DNA from 3 places in the Methylorubrum sp. Q1 genome. Region 2 is predicted to be linked to each of the others. Evidence: riboswitches for the same ligand, from Rfam matches in the RefSeq annotation. Region 2 holds a riboswitch; each other region holds the start of a gene.
The links. Region 2 has a riboswitch for cobalamin ahead of E4V01_RS02390 (CbtB-domain containing protein). Riboswitches for the same ligand answer to the same signal wherever they lie in the genome.
Positions count from the first base shown of each region.

Region 1: it holds a riboswitch for cobalamin, as region 2 does, so the genes downstream of both, E4V01_RS17735 (TonB-dependent siderophore receptor) here and E4V01_RS02390 (CbtB-domain containing protein) in region 2, are expected to answer to the same signal.
Region 3: it holds a riboswitch for cobalamin, as region 2 does, so the genes downstream of both, E4V01_RS15720 (TonB-dependent siderophore receptor) here and E4V01_RS02390 (CbtB-domain containing protein) in region 2, are expected to answer to the same signal.

Region 1 is NZ_SRHQ01000019.1:22,813-28,168, forward strand. Features, by position in the region: gene E4V01_RS17730 (DUF1624 domain-containing protein) at 1-227, opposite strand, end outside; gene E4V01_RS17735 (TonB-dependent siderophore receptor) at 227-2,368, opposite strand; cobalamin riboswitch at 2,532-2,740, opposite strand; gene E4V01_RS17740 (DUF2778 domain-containing protein) at 3,098-4,270, shown strand; gene E4V01_RS17745 (nuclear transport factor 2 family protein) at 4,390-4,758, opposite strand; gene E4V01_RS17750 (OsmC family protein) at 4,791-5,234, opposite strand.
Region 2 is NZ_SRHQ01000002.1:99,101-104,456, reverse strand. Features, by position in the region: gene E4V01_RS02405 (PAS domain-containing protein) at 1-1,437, opposite strand, end outside; gene cobO (cob(I)yrinic acid a,c-diamide adenosyltransferase) at 1,668-2,270, opposite strand; gene cobU (bifunctional adenosylcobinamide kinase/adenosylcobinamide-phosphate guanylyltransferase) at 2,270-2,803, opposite strand; cobalamin riboswitch at 2,870-3,071, shown strand; gene E4V01_RS02390 (CbtB-domain containing protein) at 3,112-3,291, shown strand; gene E4V01_RS02385 (CbtA family protein) at 3,322-4,095, shown strand; gene E4V01_RS02380 (DUF1636 domain-containing protein) at 4,088-4,495, shown strand; gene cobW (cobalamin biosynthesis protein CobW) at 4,492-5,356, shown strand, end outside.
Region 3 is NZ_SRHQ01000015.1:108,396-113,751, reverse strand. Features, by position in the region: gene ccmA (heme ABC exporter ATP-binding protein CcmA) at 1-522, shown strand, start outside; gene ccmB (heme exporter protein CcmB) at 519-1,187, shown strand; gene E4V01_RS15730 (hypothetical protein) at 1,232-1,495, opposite strand; gene E4V01_RS15725 (hypothetical protein) at 1,714-2,133, opposite strand; gene E4V01_RS26580 (hypothetical protein) at 2,228-2,359, opposite strand; cobalamin riboswitch at 2,723-2,923, shown strand; gene E4V01_RS15720 (TonB-dependent siderophore receptor) at 3,044-5,287, shown strand.

The sequences.
Region 1 (5,356 bases), on a different contig from region 2:
CAGACATGCGAGGCGGCCCGCGTCAGGAACAGGCCGGGCGGGGTTGCCGCGAGGTTCACCGGGTCGCTCACCTGGGCGTGCAGGTAGAAGAACTCCCGCACGTGATCGACCAGCATCAGCAGCATCACGAGCCCGCGCAGGGCATCGATGGCGCCGATGCGGGTGCGTGGCGCGGCCCCCGCCCCGATGGGAGCCGGGCCGGGGGCCGCCGCCTGGCGAGCCTTCATCAGAACCGCACCGTCATCGTTCCGGTGAAGCGGCGGGGCGCACCGGGATAGACCCGGAAGCGGTTGAGGGAGCTCTCGTAATACTCGGTGTCGAACACGTTCTCGATGTTCAGCCCGAAGCGGAAGTTCTCGTAGCGGTAATAGGCGAGCGCATCGACCGCGATGTAAGCTGGCAGGGAGAAGCTGTTGACCGCATCCGCCGCCCGCTCGCCGACGCCGCGCACGCCGCCGCCGAGCCCGAGCCCCTTCCACGGGCCGGCCTGCACCTCGTGGACGGCGAGCAGGCTGCCGGAATGGCGCGGCACGTTGATCAGCGGCGTGCCGGCCGGCAAGGTCGGATCTTCGGTGACCACGGCCTCCGCGTAGACGTAGCCCGCCAGCAACTTGATCTCCGGCGTGATCTGGCCGGCGGCGGTCAGCTCGAAGCCCTGGCTGCGCGCCCCGCCGACCGCCACGGAGAAGCCGCTGCCGTTGGCCTCCGGCGTCAGCACGTTCTGCCGTTCGATCCGGAAGGCGGTGCTGGTCAGCGCCAGCGCGCCGCCGTAGAGGTCGAGCTTGGCACCGACCTCGTAGCCGATGCCGGTCTCCGGCGCGAACGGCCCGGAGGCGGCGACGGCGGCGGCATCGGGACCGATATTGGGGCGGAAACTCGTACCGACATTGGCGTAGAGGGAGAATTCGGGCAGCGGTTGGTAGACGAGGCCGGCGCGGGGCGTCGCGGCAAAGTAGGTCTGATCGACCTGGGACCGCGGGATACGCTCGCGGAACGACTGTTCGAAGAAGTCGAAGCGCACGCCGAGCAGCGCCTTCCATTCGGCGGTGAGGCTGATCTGGTCCTGCGCGTAGAGGGCGGTGTTGGTGATCCGCTCGAGGTTGTTGCGCGGGATGGTGATCGGCGGCAGCGGCTGGCCGTAGCGCGGATCGTCGATGTCGATCGCGTAGGGGCTCGTGCGGAAGTTCGAGCGCAGATAGAGCACACGGCTATCGGTGCTCTCGCGCTCGAAGCCCAGCAGCATCGTGTGACCGATGCCGGCGGTGTCGAAGCGCCCGACCACCTCCGCTTGGCCGATCGCCGTGTCCCAGCGGTAATCGCGCACGTTGCGATCGCGCGAGACGGTGCGGTTGTCGGCGGCGATGGCGCGGATCTCGGCGGATTCGCCCTCCAGCGTGCCGGTGTTGAAGTGGGTGGCCAGCCGCATCTGCCAATCGGCGTTGAAGCGGTGATCGACGCGGACCTGCATCGTGTTGTTGGTCTGATAGGTGCTCTGGCCCGGCTCGCCGAGGAAGCGCGAGATCGGCAAGAGCCCGAGCCGCCCGTTGATGGCGATGACGCCGCGGTCAAAGACGATGCGGTTGCGCAGGAACTCCGTCTCGACGGTGATGCGCGTGTCCGGCGTGATCTGCCAGCTCAGAACGGGCGCCACGAGCAGCCGGTCGCTGTCGACGAAATCGCGAAAACTGCCCTGGCGGCCGGCGGCGAGATTGAAGCGGTAGGCGAGCGTGCCCTCCTCGTTGAGCGCGCCACCGGCATCGACCGTACCGCGGAACTGCCCGAACGAGTCCCACAGCCCGCCCATCTCGACGAAGCGCTCGGCGGTCGGCTGCTTGGTGATGATGTTGACGAGCCCGCCCGGATCGCTGCGCCCGAACAGCCCGCCGCCGGGGCCTTTGAGCACCTCGACGCGCTCGACGTTCTGGGCGTCGGGCGGGGGCGGCGTGCCGCGGTTGAGCGGAAAGCCGTTCTTGTAGATCTCGGACGTGGGCACGCCGCGGATGGCATAGCTGAACACCGACAGGCCGCCGAAATTGTTCTGCTGCGCCACGCCCGGCGTGTAGTTGAAGACGCGATCGACGCGGGTGGCGGCGAGATCCGTGATGACCTCGCGCGGCGCCACGGTGACGATCTGGGGCACGTCGCGCTGGGGCGTGTCGGTCTTGGTGCTGCTCACCGCGCGGTCGGCGCGGTAGCCCGGCGTCGGCCCGATCAGGCCGATCGTGCCGGCGGCGCTGGTCCGGCCGTCCGATGCGCCGTTGCCGACGCCGCGGCCGTCGCCCTCGACCGCCAGTTCCTCGAGGGTGACCGATTCCTGCGCCCGCGCCTCCGGGCCGTGCAGGCCGGCGCAGAGCAGCGCGGCGAGCATCCAAGGCGGGCGCCGGATCGAGACGTCGATGGCGTTCAGGCTCGTCCGAACTGTCACAAGGCGCGCTCTGGCTGTTCGGACGCAGGGCCCGAGCGGGTGCCCCGCCGGGAGCGCAGGGGAACGCTCTCGCCGATCAGGCACGCCGCCGGAGCACCCCGCCCGGGGGACATCGTCGCGCCAAGGCAGGTCTCCTGGCTCACGGGTCAGCGCCCCCGTCTCGGCCTTCCCGGTGCAGGGCACCAGTGACCTTCGACGACGGAGGCTCGCCGCTTACAGTTGCGGGGGCAGCTTCGGCCTCGCCCGGACGGGCTTACCGAATTCCCTCTTAGCCCTCGGACATGCATCCGGGGAACCTTGGCCGCAGCAACTTCGCTGCGATGCGGCGCAGGGTCAACATGCCAACGAATGAAATGTAACAACATTACACAGCCTGTGGCTCGCAGAGCACAAGGCTCGGCGACGTTCTCCATGACTGCACACCGCGCCCGTCCGGGGGGAAAGGCCGCGCCTCGTGGCGCGGCGCAGCCGTCGAGAAACAGCATCGAACGTTTTTCAAAGGACGTGACCGAGCTTTAGGCAAGATTAACCAAGATCCCGTTGAATGACGAAGGCTTAAGGTTGATCCTTCCCTAATCGGCGAAGCCATCTCGTTTTGTCATTCTGGCACAGATAGGCCGGGGATGACGGCGGGAGGCCGTATGGGATCCGCGTTGTCGAGTACCGCCCGCAATGGACATCGCCGAGCTCGTCCAGAGTCGCTCCGCCCGGCCCGTCATCCGCCGTCGGCGCCGCCCGCCTGTCGCGGCGCTCGCGCTGACCGCCCTCGGCGGTCTCGCGGTCGCCGGGATGCTGCAACCGCAGAATCGTGCCGCGCCCGCCCCCGTGGAAACCGCGCAGGTCTCGGGCGAGGCCGAAGGAGCGGAGACCGTGCAGGCCGCGCCCGGCGCGTTGGCCTGGATGCTCGACCCCACCCCCGTTCTCGACACCGCGCCCCGCGGCTTCGTCCCCCGGACCCCGCAGGTGTCCGCCTTCCGGGCGCCGCCCGTGGCGGAGCCTGCCCCATCGGAGCCGGTCACGACCCTGGCCGCCCTCCCCGCGGATCAGGCCGACGACACCGCGCCCACCGTCACGCCGCGCCCGGCTGTGCCGACGGCCCGCCTCGCCCTTACGGTGCCGCTGCCGGTGCGGCGGCCCAACGAATTCCGCTACGAGCCGCGCATGCAGACCGCCCGGGCGGCGACGCCTCGGATCGCCACCGCATCCACGGCGCGCGCCTCCGCCGAGCCAACCCGCAGCGTGTTCAGCGCCGCGGTCACCGACAACCGCAACTTCCTCGAGAAGATGTTCGATCTGCCGGGCTCTGCCGCGCCGTCCTCGGACAGGGCGATGGCCTATGCCGGGCTCGACAGCGGCGCGGTCGATTCGGCCGCGCGGCGCCGCGTCGTGCCGGGCCCGGTCTCCGAGCCGGGGGTCGCCGTCTACGACATCAGCGCCGCCACCGTCACGCTGCCGAGCGGCGAGGTGCTGGAGGCGCATTCCGGCCTCGGCGTCGCCCAGGACAACCCGGACCACGTCCATATCCGGATGCGCGGCGCCACCCCGCCCGGAGTCTACGACCTGCGGGAGCGCGAGGCGCTGTTCCACGGGGTGCGGGCGATCCGCCTCAACCCGGTCGGCGGCTCGGCCGCCATCCACGGGCGCGACGGCATCCTCGCCCACACCTACATGCTGGGCCCGAGCGGTGCCTCGAACGGCTGCGTCGTGTTCCGGAACTACACCCGCTTCCTTCAGGCCTATCTGAGCGGCCAAGTCCGGCGTCTCGTCGTGGTGCCCGGTACCGCCCCCGGAATCTTCGCCAGCCGGCGCAACGCCACGCCGCGCCGCTCGGCCTCGGCGGATTAACGGGTTTCCAAAGGGATCATCCCTTTGGCGGGGCATCGGGGCGGCGCCCCGATCTCTTTTCAGGGCTCTGCCCTGGACCCGCGAAAGGACTTGTCCTTTCGAAACCTGCTTTGGGCCCGTCAGGACTTGGCGACGGGCTTGAGCTTGAGTTGGTCGATGGCCCAGCGCCACGTCCCGTCCGATTGCCGGCGGGCCGACTCGACCGAGAGTCCGCCGTTCGGCAGCCGCGCGAAGGTGAGCGCGAGGTCGCCGTTGCGGATCGCCGGCAGGGTCTCAGGCTCGGGGAAGTCCGACTTGCGTGCGAGCAGATCCGTGTAGAAGCGGCGGATCTCGTCGTGGCCGGTCGCCACGATGTCGCCCGCGGCCACCACGGCCTGCGGCTCGTACAGGGCAACCAGCCCCTCGGCATCGCCGGCATTGGCCCGTTCGTGGAAGAGCCGGGCCAGATCCTCCGGCTCGCGTGCCACATCCCGCTGCGTCTCGCTCATCGCTCGTTCCTCCCTGTCTGTTTCAAGCCTGTCTATTTCAGACGGTTGCCCTGGCCGTCCCGCACCGCGACCGCCACCGGAACGCCAGCCTTGACGCTCTCGGACACGGTGCAGAACTGCTCGAACTGAGCGAGCACCCGGTCGAGCCGGTCCATCGATTCGGCGGGCGCGCCGAGCGCGATATCGACCTCGATCCCGACAAGGCGCAGGCGGCCTTCCGCGTTGCGGGCCACGCGCCCGATCGCCTCGGCGCTCACGCCCCCGCCCTCCTGCCGGTACTTGCCGAGCGCGAAGGCGAGGCTCGCGCACAGACAGTTGCTCACGGCCGCAATCAGCACCTGCTCCGGCGAGGGCCCGGTGCCGCCACCGATCGGCTCCGGCTCGTCCGTCAGCAGCGGCACGAAGCTCTCGCCGAAATCGATCCGGAAGGCATAGGCTTCGATCTGCCGGATCCGAATGCTGTGTTTGTCCGACATCGTGACCTCCTCGCCTTCCTATCAACCCGCCGCTGCGCGATCTCGTTCGAGTCCGGCCGGACGATCGCTCGAACGCGATCCCCCCCGGTTTCTGGCTGGCTTCAATCGCCGGGGCCCGCCGC
Region 2 (5,356 bases):
GACCTCGATCCGGTCCGATGACTCGTCCACGTGTGCAGCGAGTTCCGCTCGCACCAGCGCACCGACCTCGACGGTATCGCTGCCGCTTCGACTGAGCAGGCCCTGTGCCCGGCTGAGCGCCTGGAGCCGTTCCTCGAACGCTTCGACCGACCCGCCGCGCTTGACCGTCCTGTCGGCGATCGCGGCGACGACACCCAGCAGGTTGCGCGCCCTGTGCTGCAACTCGTTGACCAGAACCTCCAGGCGTGCCTGCAGCATGCACCGATCGTTGACGTCGATGTTGACGCCCGCCCATTTACGGATCGTGCCGTCGGGGCGCGTGATCGGCACAACGCGAACGTTCGACCACCGCCACGACGCGCTGGACGCGTGCCACAAGCGATACTCGGCATCGACCGCGCTCCCCGCGGCGACCGCCGCGCGCCACTTCTGTTCGGTCGCCGCCCGGTCATCGACATGGATCGCATCCAGCCAGCCGGAGCCTTGCCACTTGTCCAGCCGCTGGCCGGTGAAGGCGCGCCAGCCTGGGCTGTCGGCGACGATGGACCCGTCTGGGTGCGCCTCCCAGCTGAACTGGCCGAAGCCCTCGACGAGCCCGCGGAACCGTTCCTCGCTTTCGCGCAGAGCCGCCTCGGAACTCTTGCGCTCCGTGATGTCGCGCACCGTCCCCTTCATGCGCCGGAGGTGTCTTCCCGCGCCGGCATCGATCCGACCCTGCGCCCCAATCCACCGGAGTTGACCGTCCGCGCGCCGGATTCGACACTCGAAGTTCCACTGCCCGCCCGCGGCGATGGCGTCTCGGAAGCCGGCGTCGACTGAGTCCCGATCCTCCGGCGTAATATGATTGAGGAACGTGTCGTAGGTCCACGTGGGCAGGAGTGCTTCGTACCCGAAGATGCGATCGTGCTGCGGTGAGCGCCAAGCGTCCAGCGTGGCGAGGTCGATCTCCCACACGCCGACATCGCCCGCCTCCAATGCACGCGCGAGCCGCTCCTCGCTCACCCGCAACGCCGCCTCGGTGCGCAACCGGCCGCCGATCTCGAAGCCAACCATGTGTGCTGCAATCACCGCGCCGGCTTCGTCCCGCATGGGCGTCAGGTAGGTGTCGAACACCTCGCTCCCGCCCAGGTCGAACGGTTGAGCCGGCACATGCACGCTCTCCCCCAGGAACACACGCTCGTAGAGGGGGGCGACGACCGGCCACGTGTCGGGGAACGCTTCGGACAGAGGGCGGCCGAGTGCGCCGGGGTGTCGGTCACCGAACAGCCGCGCGGCCGCCTCGTTATAGACGAGGATGCGCTCGGGTCCGCAGGTGAGGCCCGATATGAGCGGGCTGGCGAGCACTTGCTCGACCATGAGCTTGAAACGCTCCGTCCACCGCCCGACCGGGCCGAGCGGCGTCGCGCTCCAGTCATGGTCACGGATGTAGGCGGGCATCCCACATTCGCGGCCGATCCACGGCTCAGAAACTTGCGTCATGGATCCATGAGGCGGACGCCGTCGGCCGGGTCAATTGATCGATGTTGGTTTCGTGCGCTTCCGATGCAATGAATGCGACGTGTCCGCTCGCAGTCATGACATCAACATCTGCTTTCCGCCCTGAGCAGCCCTTTGCCGCGTCAATCAGATTGGGTTTGGAATCCAGAATCGCGCGACGACGCGCAAACTCAGAACTCGATCCCCTCCTGCGCCTTCACGCCTGCGGAAAAATGGTGCTTCACGCTGCCCATCTCGGTGACGAGGTCGGCGGCCTCGATGAGCGCCGGTTTGGCGTTGCGGCCGGTGACCACGACGTGGAGGTCGGGGCGCCGGGCGGCCAGATCCGCGAGCACCGCCTCAAGGTCGAGGTAGTCGTAGCGCAGGGCGATGTTCAGTTCGTCGAGGACGAGCAGGCGGATGCTGGAATCCGCCATCAGCGTCTTGGCCGTGTCCCAGGCGTTGGCGCAGGCGGCGATGTCGCGGGCCTTGTCCTGCGTCTCCCAGGTGAAGCCTTCGCCGAGCGCCTGCCAGACGATCTGGTCACCGAAGCTTTTCAGCGCGCGGGCCTCGCCCGTGTCCCAGGCGCCCTTGATGAATTGCACCACGCCGACCCGGTGGCCGCGCCCGAGCATCCGTAGCACGAGGCCGAGGGCGGCCGTGGTCTTGCCCTTGCCGGGGCCGGTATGGACGATGAGCAGGCCCTTCTCGATCTTCTTCGAGGCGACCTCGGCGTCCTGCACCGCCTTGCGCTTGGCCATCTTTTCGCGGTGGCGGGTATCGTCTTCGGTCATCAAGGATTCTCACGTAAGGGTTTGACCGTCAGCGGCAGGCCGGCGACGGTGAGCACGACCCGGTCGGCGTCGCGTGCGAGCCGCTGGTGCAGCCGCCCGGCCGCATCGCGGAAGCGGCGGGCGAGCGCGTTGTCCGGCACAATGCCGAGGCCGACTTCGTTGGCCACGAGCACCAGCGGGCCCGGCGCCGCGGCGCAGGCCCGTGCCAGGGCCTCGGTCGCCGCATCGAGATCGGCCTCGGCCAGCAGCAGGTTGGTGAGCCAGAGCGTCAGGCAATCGACCAGCACCGGCCCGGCTGCGGCGGCCACCGCCTCCGGCAGGGCCGTCGGCACGTCGAGGGTGTGCCAGGAGCCGGAGCGCCGCGCCCGGTGCTCGTGGATGCGGACGCGCATCTCCTCGTCCCAGGCCTGCGCCGTGGCGATGTAGAGCCAGGGCGCGGGACAGGCCTCGATCAGCCGCTCGGCATAGGCGCTCTTGCCCGAGCGCGCGCCGCCGAGCACCAGGGTCATCCGGTCGGGTGCAGCCTCCGTCATGCCGGCCGGTTTGCACCGGGCGCGTCCGTTCACGCAATGGCGCTTTGCATGCGCCCCGACTCCGCGTTACAAGCGGCGGGTGACGGTGCCCCGGAAACGGGGTGAAAAGGGAATGCGGTGAGAGGGTTGTTCAAAAACCCCGATTCCGCGGCTGCCCCCGCAACTGTAAGCGGCGAGTTCCTGCCACGAGCCACCGGGTGATCCGGGAAGGCGGCAGGCACGATACCAGCCGCGAGCCAGGAGACCTGCCGTCCGGCGAAGTTTTGTTCTCGAACGCCGCCGGTGGGGCGGCCGGAGCCCGTGACCCGATGACGACTGCGACCCTTCAGACCCAGGCCGCCACCCGTTCCGCCGAGGGCGCCCGTGCGCTTCTCGTCGCCGCCTTCCTCGGCCTCGGTCTCGTCTTCGTGGCGGGCTTCGCCCCGGCCTCGGTGCTGCACAATGCGGCGCACGATTTCCGCCACGCGCAGAACTTCCCCTGCCACTGATCCGCGCATCCTGCGGCTTCAAGCAGCTCCATGATCATCCGGTTGCTGTCGGCGGCGCTTGTCGCCGGCTTCCTCGCGTCCGTCGTCGCGACGGGCCTGCAGCTCACGCTGACCTCCCCGCTGATCCTTCAGGCGGAGACCTATGAAGGCGAGGGCGCGCATGCCGCCCTCGCGCCGTCCCCCGATTCCCCCTTCGCCGCCCTGATCGTGCCGGCGCATGCGCCATCCCAGCACAGCCACGGCGAGGGCGGGCACGACCACGGCACGGCCGACGAATGGCAGCCCGCGCCGGGCCTGCAGCGCATGGCCTTCACCGGGCTCGCCACGCTGGTCGGCGGCGTCGGCTACGCGCTGCTGCTCGCGGCGGTGATGCTGGCTCTCCGCCGCGAGCCGACCCCCCAGGGCGGACTCGTCGTCGGCATCGCCGGCTTCCTCGCGGTGGCGCTGGCCCCCGCCATCGGCCTGCCGCCGGAACTGCCCGGCATGGGCGCGGCGCCGCTCGTGCTGCGCCAGTCGTGGTGGCTCATGACGGTGGTGGCGACCGGGCTCGGCCTCTACCTGATCGCCGTGCGGCGGGTGCCGCTGACGATTCTGGGCGGCCTCGTTCTCATCGTCGCGCCGCATCTCGCAGGCGCGCCGCAATCGATCGACACCGTCTCCTCGCAGGTGCCGCCGGCCACGGCCGCGCAGTTCGCCGCGCGCTCGCTGGCCATCGGCTTCGTGTTCTGGGCGGTGATCGGGCTCGCCTATGGCTGGGCCTGGGGCCTGTTCGGCCGCGAGGCGGGTGCCCGTGCGAATGCCTGATCCCGATACCGCCATCCTGTCGGTCTGCACCACCTGCCGCGCGGCGGGCGATGTCTCCGAGCCGCGCGCCGGGGCCAAGCTCCTCGCCGCGCTGCTGGCGGAAGTCGGGCGCGAGCCCGTGCCGGGCCTGACGATCGAGGGCGCCGAGTGCCTCTCGGTCTGCAAGCGGCCCTGCACCGTCGCGGTCGTCTCGCCCGACCGCTGGACCTACGTCTACGGCGACTTCGACGCGCTCGAAGACCCCGAAGCTTCCGCCCGCACTATCCTGGCGGGTCTGCGTCGCTACCTCGAGACCCCCGACGGCGTCGTGCCCTGGCGCGAACGGCCGGAGGCGTTTCGCAAGGGCGTCGTCGCCCGCATCCCGCCGCTCAAGGCGGCCCGAGGGGAGACCCCATCATGAGCCTCGTCGAAAAAATTCCCTGCACCATCGTCACCGGCTTCCTCGGCGCCGGCAAGACGACGCTCGTGCGCCACACCGTCGAGAACGCCCGCGGGCGCCGGCTCGCCATCATCGTCAACGAGTTCGGCGATCTCGGCTTCGACGGCTCGTTCCTCGCCGCCTGCGGCATCGAGGGCTGCAACGAGGATTCAGTGGTGGAGCTGCCCAACGGCTGCATCTGCTGCACCGTGGCCGACGATTTCGTGCCGGCGCTGACCAAGCTGCTCGACCGGCCCGAGCCGCCGGAGCACATCCTGATCGAGACCTCCGGCCTCGCCCTGCCCAAGCCTCTGGTCCAGGCCTTCCAGTGGCCGGCGATCCGCTCGCGGGTCACCGTGGACGGCGTGGTCGCCGTGGTGGACGGCCCGGCGGTCGCCGCGGGGATGTTCGCCGAGGACCCCGACGCCCTCGCCAACCAGCGCGCGGCGGATCAATCGGTCGATCACGACAATCCGCTGGAGGAGGTGTTCGAGGACCAGATCCTCTGCGCCGACCTCGTGGTGCTCAACAAGGCGGATCTCCTCGACGCGGCGGGCCGCGATAAGGTCCGCGCCGACATCCAGGCGCACCTGCCGCGCGCCGTCGAGATCGTCGAGACCGAGCACGGCCGCCTCGACCCGCTTGTGCTGCTCGGCATCGGTGCGGGGGCGGAAGACGACCTCGACGCGCGCCCCTCGCATCACGGCGAGGGCGAGGATCACGACCACGACGATTTCGAATCGGTCGCGATCCCCGTCGGCATCGCCGGCAGCCCGGAAGATCTTTCCGCCCGCGTGGAGAAGGCGGCCGAGACCGAGGGCGTGTTGCGCATCAAGGGCTTCG
Region 3 (5,356 bases), on a different contig from region 2:
AGCCTGCTCACGATGCTGTCCGGCCGCCTCAAGCCCGATGCCGGCACCATTCGTGCCGAGGGCATCGGCGAGGCGAACCTGCCGGAATGCCTCCATGTCGTCGGGCACCGGGACGGATTGAAATCGGCGCTGACGGCCGCCGAGAATCTCGAATTCGCCCGCGACCTTCTCGGCAATCCCGCCGCCTCACCGAAGGTCGCCCTGGAGGCGATGGGCCTGCCGCACGTCGCGCGGTTGCCGGTCGGCTATCTCTCGGCGGGGCAGCGGCGCCGGGTGGCGCTGGCGCGCCTCCTCGTCTGCCGCCGCCCCCTCTGGCTGCTCGACGAACCGACCGCTGCCCTGGACCTCGCCTCGCAGGCGGTTCTCGCCGGACTGATGGAACGTCACCGGGCCGAAGGGGGGCTCGTGGTCGCTGCAACACACCAAGCCCTCGGCCTGGAGGATGCCCGCGAGCTGCGCATCGGCCCGGCAGCACCCGAGGCAGCCTCTGAAGCAGCGTCCGAGGCGGAGGATTGGCTGTGATCCGTGCCTTCTCCGCCCTCCTCGCCCGCGATCTGAAATTGGCCGCGCGGGTCGGTGGCTCGGGCGCGCTCTCGCTCGTCTTCTTCCTGATGATCGTGGTGCTGGTGCCCTTCGCGCTGGGGCCCGACATGAACCTGCTGTCGCGGATCGGCCCCGCGATCCTCTGGCTCTCGGCGGTGCTGGCCACCTTGATCGGTCTCGACCGACTGTTTCAGTCGGACGAAGAGGACGGCTCCCTCGACCTGATGACCGGCGCTGCCGTGCCTCTGGAGATGGTGGTGCTGGCCAAGGTCCTGGCCTCCTGGCTCACCACCGGACTGCCCCTGGCGCTCGCTTCGCCGCTGTTCGGCCTGCTGGTGGCCCTCTCCCCGAAAGCCATGGGTGCCACGGCCTTGACGCTGGCCCTGGGCACGCCGGCGCTGGCCTTCATCGGCGCGGTCGGCGCGGCGCTGACCGCCACCATCCGTCGGGGCGGCCTGATCCTGGCCATCATCGTGCTGCCCCTGATGGTCCCGACCCTGATCTTCGGGGTCTCGGCCGCGGAGGCTGCACTGGGCGGCACGGTGCCGTTCACGACCCCGCTGACGGTGCTGGCCGCCCTGAGCCTGATCGCGGCGGTGGTCGGCACCCTGGCCGCCGCCGCGGCTTTGCGCTGGTCGGAATGAATCGGGCGTAAACGCTCAGGAGGCCGCGCCTCGGCGTGCGGGAACTACTTGTCGCAGCCGATGCAGATTCCGGTGTCGATCTTGTCGTCCTTCTTCTCCATGGCGGTCTCGCGATCGGGATTACCCTCGTCGCGCTGCACGCCGCCCGCCCCGGCGGGCGGCATGGTCTGGCCGACGGCAGAGGTGTTCGGCGCGTAGATGGTTGAAGTCGGACCACCTCCGGTTCCGGTCTGCGCCGGCCCTTGGGCGGCGGCGGAGGTGGCGAGAGCCGCGACCAGAACCGCAGCGAACGAGAGACGAGTGATCATCGACAAACTCCCTTGGAGCTCGAACGCACTAGATCCTCGAGGGTTCACGCGGGTCCACCGCTAGAGATCGGCCTCACATCGGTGCGCGCGTACCGCGCTGGCAGGATCAGGCTAGCTAGATAGACCTTCGCCGGACTCAGAGTGCCTCACAAAACTCCCGGTCCCTGACCGTACTCGCTCCGGCGATGACAGCGCGGCGGGAGTCTTGTGAGAAACACTCAGTCCGGCCAGCAGATCGTCGCTTCGCGCAGGCCCATCAGATGGGCCTCGCCGAGTCCGAACGAAGGGGAGGCGTCGAACACTTCACCCGCAACGCTCACCTCGCAGGCCTCGTCCAGAGCGCCACCGGCGCACAGCGCGAGGGCACGTGTGCGGCCCCTCGTCTCCGCGGCCGCAACCCGGATCAGAAGCTTGCCGGCCAAGCGGACATTGCCGGCCGCATCCTCCGGCAACAGGCCGATGCAGGTGATCTCGTCGTCGGTCGCTTGGACGAGGTGGCAATGATCGAGCGTGAAGCGCTCACCGACATGGTGACGGGCCGCCACCGCGAAGGCCGCTGCGTCCGCATGCGCCTCGAATGCGTAAGCCCCGGAGGGAAGCAGGAGGACGCTCGAGACGAGAACGAATCCGATCCGCATGGAGGACCCCACCGAACGATTCTGACCGCACCGATCCTCGCAATTTGTGGGCCGGAATGGCTCCGGGGCCGGCGCGTTCCGGACCTCGGCGGCGTCAGCGGGTCTGTCCAGTCTGGGGAGCGTGGGTATTCTGGTTGTCGGTCGGGCCGGTCCGCGTGAAGGCGAAGACGACGAGCCCTGCAAGGATCATCAGCACGACGGGGAAAGCGAGCATCCAACGGGGCATCTCTGGCATCCATGAGGAAGCATTCGGAGGACCGAAACCCTTGGGCGGCAGAATGGCTCCGCCGGACCGGGGGAGATCGGAACCGAACATATGCGAGGAATGCATGCCCGATCCGACGCGCCAGCGATTGCTTTGTGCACTGCAAACTGAGAAATCAGGGCCATGCCGGATCGCGATGGCGTCGCGGTCCTGCAGCCCTTCTTGGGCGTTTCCTCCCTAGACTTCGGGCCGTCCTTCGGGGCGGCCTTTTTTCTTTTCGGCTGCCGTTCCGTTTCGCTCGCGGCATGGTCCGCGATTGTGGATCGCCCCTCACACCGGTCTCCCGAAACGCGCCGGGCGCATTGACCGAAGCGTAGCCTTGGCCTTAGCTTGACCGTTGACGGTTCCCGTGAGGGATCAAAAGGGAACGCGGTAGAGGGCTTTCGAGCTCGATCCCGCGGCTGCCCCCGCAACTGTGAGCGGAGAGTCCTTCATCACCACGTCACTGGGCGCGCCTCGCCTGGGAAGACGATGGAGGGCGACGACCCGCGAGCCAGGAGACCTGCCGTCAGCCGTGGTCACACGCGAGCCATGCCGGGCGGGGTGTCCCAGCAGGTGTCGAGACGCTGAAGGCCCATGGCCGGCAGTGGACCGGCCTCGGTCGCGGTGACGTGCCACCGTCGTTGCCGAGGCATCGTTTCCATCATGTCCCCCCTTCACCGCCGCTCCTGCGGCCGGCCCTTCCTGTCCGTCTTCGCCGCCCTCCCCCTCACTCTGTCCGGTCCGGTTCGGGCCCAAGCACCGCTGACGCATCTCGATGAGATCGCGGTGCAAGGCGGCGCCGGGATCGGCCTGCTCGCCAATCCACCGGCCGACGCCGTCGGCGCGGACGCCGCCGCAGCCCTGCGGACGCCGAGTCTGACGCAGTCCTCGCCGGTCGGCCTCAACCTGCGCACGCCGTCGCGTTCGGCGAGCCGGCTCGGTCTCACGCCGCTGGAAACGCCCGCAAGTCTCGACATCATCTCGGGCGAGACCATACGTCTGCGCGGTCAGACCAGCGTGCTGGAGGCCGTGTCGCAGAACGGCACTGGCATCACGGCCTTCGGCTCGCCGGGCAATGGACTCGGGTTCTTCACCGCTCGCGGCTTTGCCGGGCAGAATTCGATCCAGACGCTGTTCGACGGCACCCGGCTCTACGTCGGCGCCAACACCGTCACCTTCCCCTTCGATACGTGGAACGTGGAGCGCATCGAGGTGCTGCGCGGGCCAGCCTCCGTTCTCTATGGGGACGGAGCCATCGGCGGCATCGTCAACGTCGTCTCGAAGAAGCCGCTGTTCACGCCGCTCAACGTCGCCCGCTTCGGGCTCGGCGAGGACGGCATCGCCCGCGCGGCGGTCGATTCGACCGGGCCGATCGGCGAAGCCCTGGCTTATCGCCTCAATGTCAGCGGTAACCGTGCCGACGGCTGGATCACGCCGGAGGGCGACTTCCGCAACCTCGCGGTCTCGGGTGCACTGACGCTCCAAGCGAATCCGGATCTCGCCTTCACGCTCAGCCACGATCTCGGCTACCAGGAGCCCACCCGCTACTGGGGCACGCCGCTGGTGAACGGGCGTGTCCCCGACGCCATCCGCTTCAACAACTACAACGTCCGCGATTCCAAGATCGCCTGGACCGACAACTGGACGCAGTTCCGGACGGAGTGGACCCCCTCGGCGGATGTGACGGTGCGCAACACTGCCTACCGTCTTCAAAGCCGCCGGCATTGGCGCGACGTCGAGCAGTACCGCTTCAACCCGGCAACTGGCCTCGTCGACCGCTCCGACTATCTCGAAATCTATCATAGCCAGGAACAGGTCGGGAATCGGTTCGACGCGACGTTCCGCGGTGCCCTTTTCGGGTTCGCCAACACGTTCTCGGCCGGCTTCGACGTGAATCACGTCAGCTTCCGCCACGCCAACAACTTCACTTTCTCCGAAACGCCGACGAGCGTGCCCCTGAACGGCTACGATCCCGGCTTCTTTCCGCCGGAAGGGCGGGCGAGCCCGGGCTACGCCACGCGCACGAACCAGGCTTCGGTCTTCGCCGAGGATCGGCTGTTCCTGACCGACCGGTTGTCGTTCCTCACCGGCGTGCGCTTCGACGCGCCGCGTCTCTACCGGGAAGATCTGCGCAGCGGCGCGACCTTCGAGCGCTCCTTCCGCGCCCTCGGATACCGCTTCGCGCTGCTCTACGAGCCGACGCCGGACACATCGCTCTACGCGCAATACGCCACCGCGACGGATCCGGTGAACAGCCTGATCACCCTCTCGCAATCGCTGGCCGGCTTCGAACTCTCGACCGGTCGCCAGGTCGAGGTCGGCGCCAAGGGCCTCGTCTTCGGCGGCGCCGTCGAGTGGACCCTGGCCGGCTACCGCATCGTCAAGGACAACCTGATCTCGGCGGTTCCGGGCCAGCCGACGGTCTCGACTCAGGTCGGCCAGCAATCCTCTCTCGGCGCGGAGGCCGCGCTCTCCTGGCTCCCCGCCCCCGGCTGGCGCATCGATGCCAACCTGGCCTTGCTGCACGCGCAGTACGACGACTTCACCCAGAATGTCGGCGGGGTTGCCGTCTCCTATGCCGGCAATCAGCCGATCAACGTGCCGGAGCAGGTGGCCAATCTCTGGGTCAACTGGGCCTTCGCCCGCGACTGGGAGGGGCGCGTCGGCCTCCAGCATGTCGGCGAAGTCTTTTCCGACTTCGGCAACACCGCGCGGCGACCGGCCTACACGCTGGTGAATCTCGGCCTCGACCACCAAGTCACCGCCGGCTCCCGCCTGTCGCTGCGGGTCTTCAACCTGTTCGACAAAGTCTACCCGGTCGATGGCAGCGCCGTGAACGGCATCGGTACCGCCTGGGTTCTCGGGCGCCCGCGCTCATTGGAGGTCGCCTACACGATCGCGTGGTGAACCACGCACAGGGCCGCCTGCGCGTGTCGCCACCACGCCGCAGGCCTCACGGGAAACCGCACGGCCGAT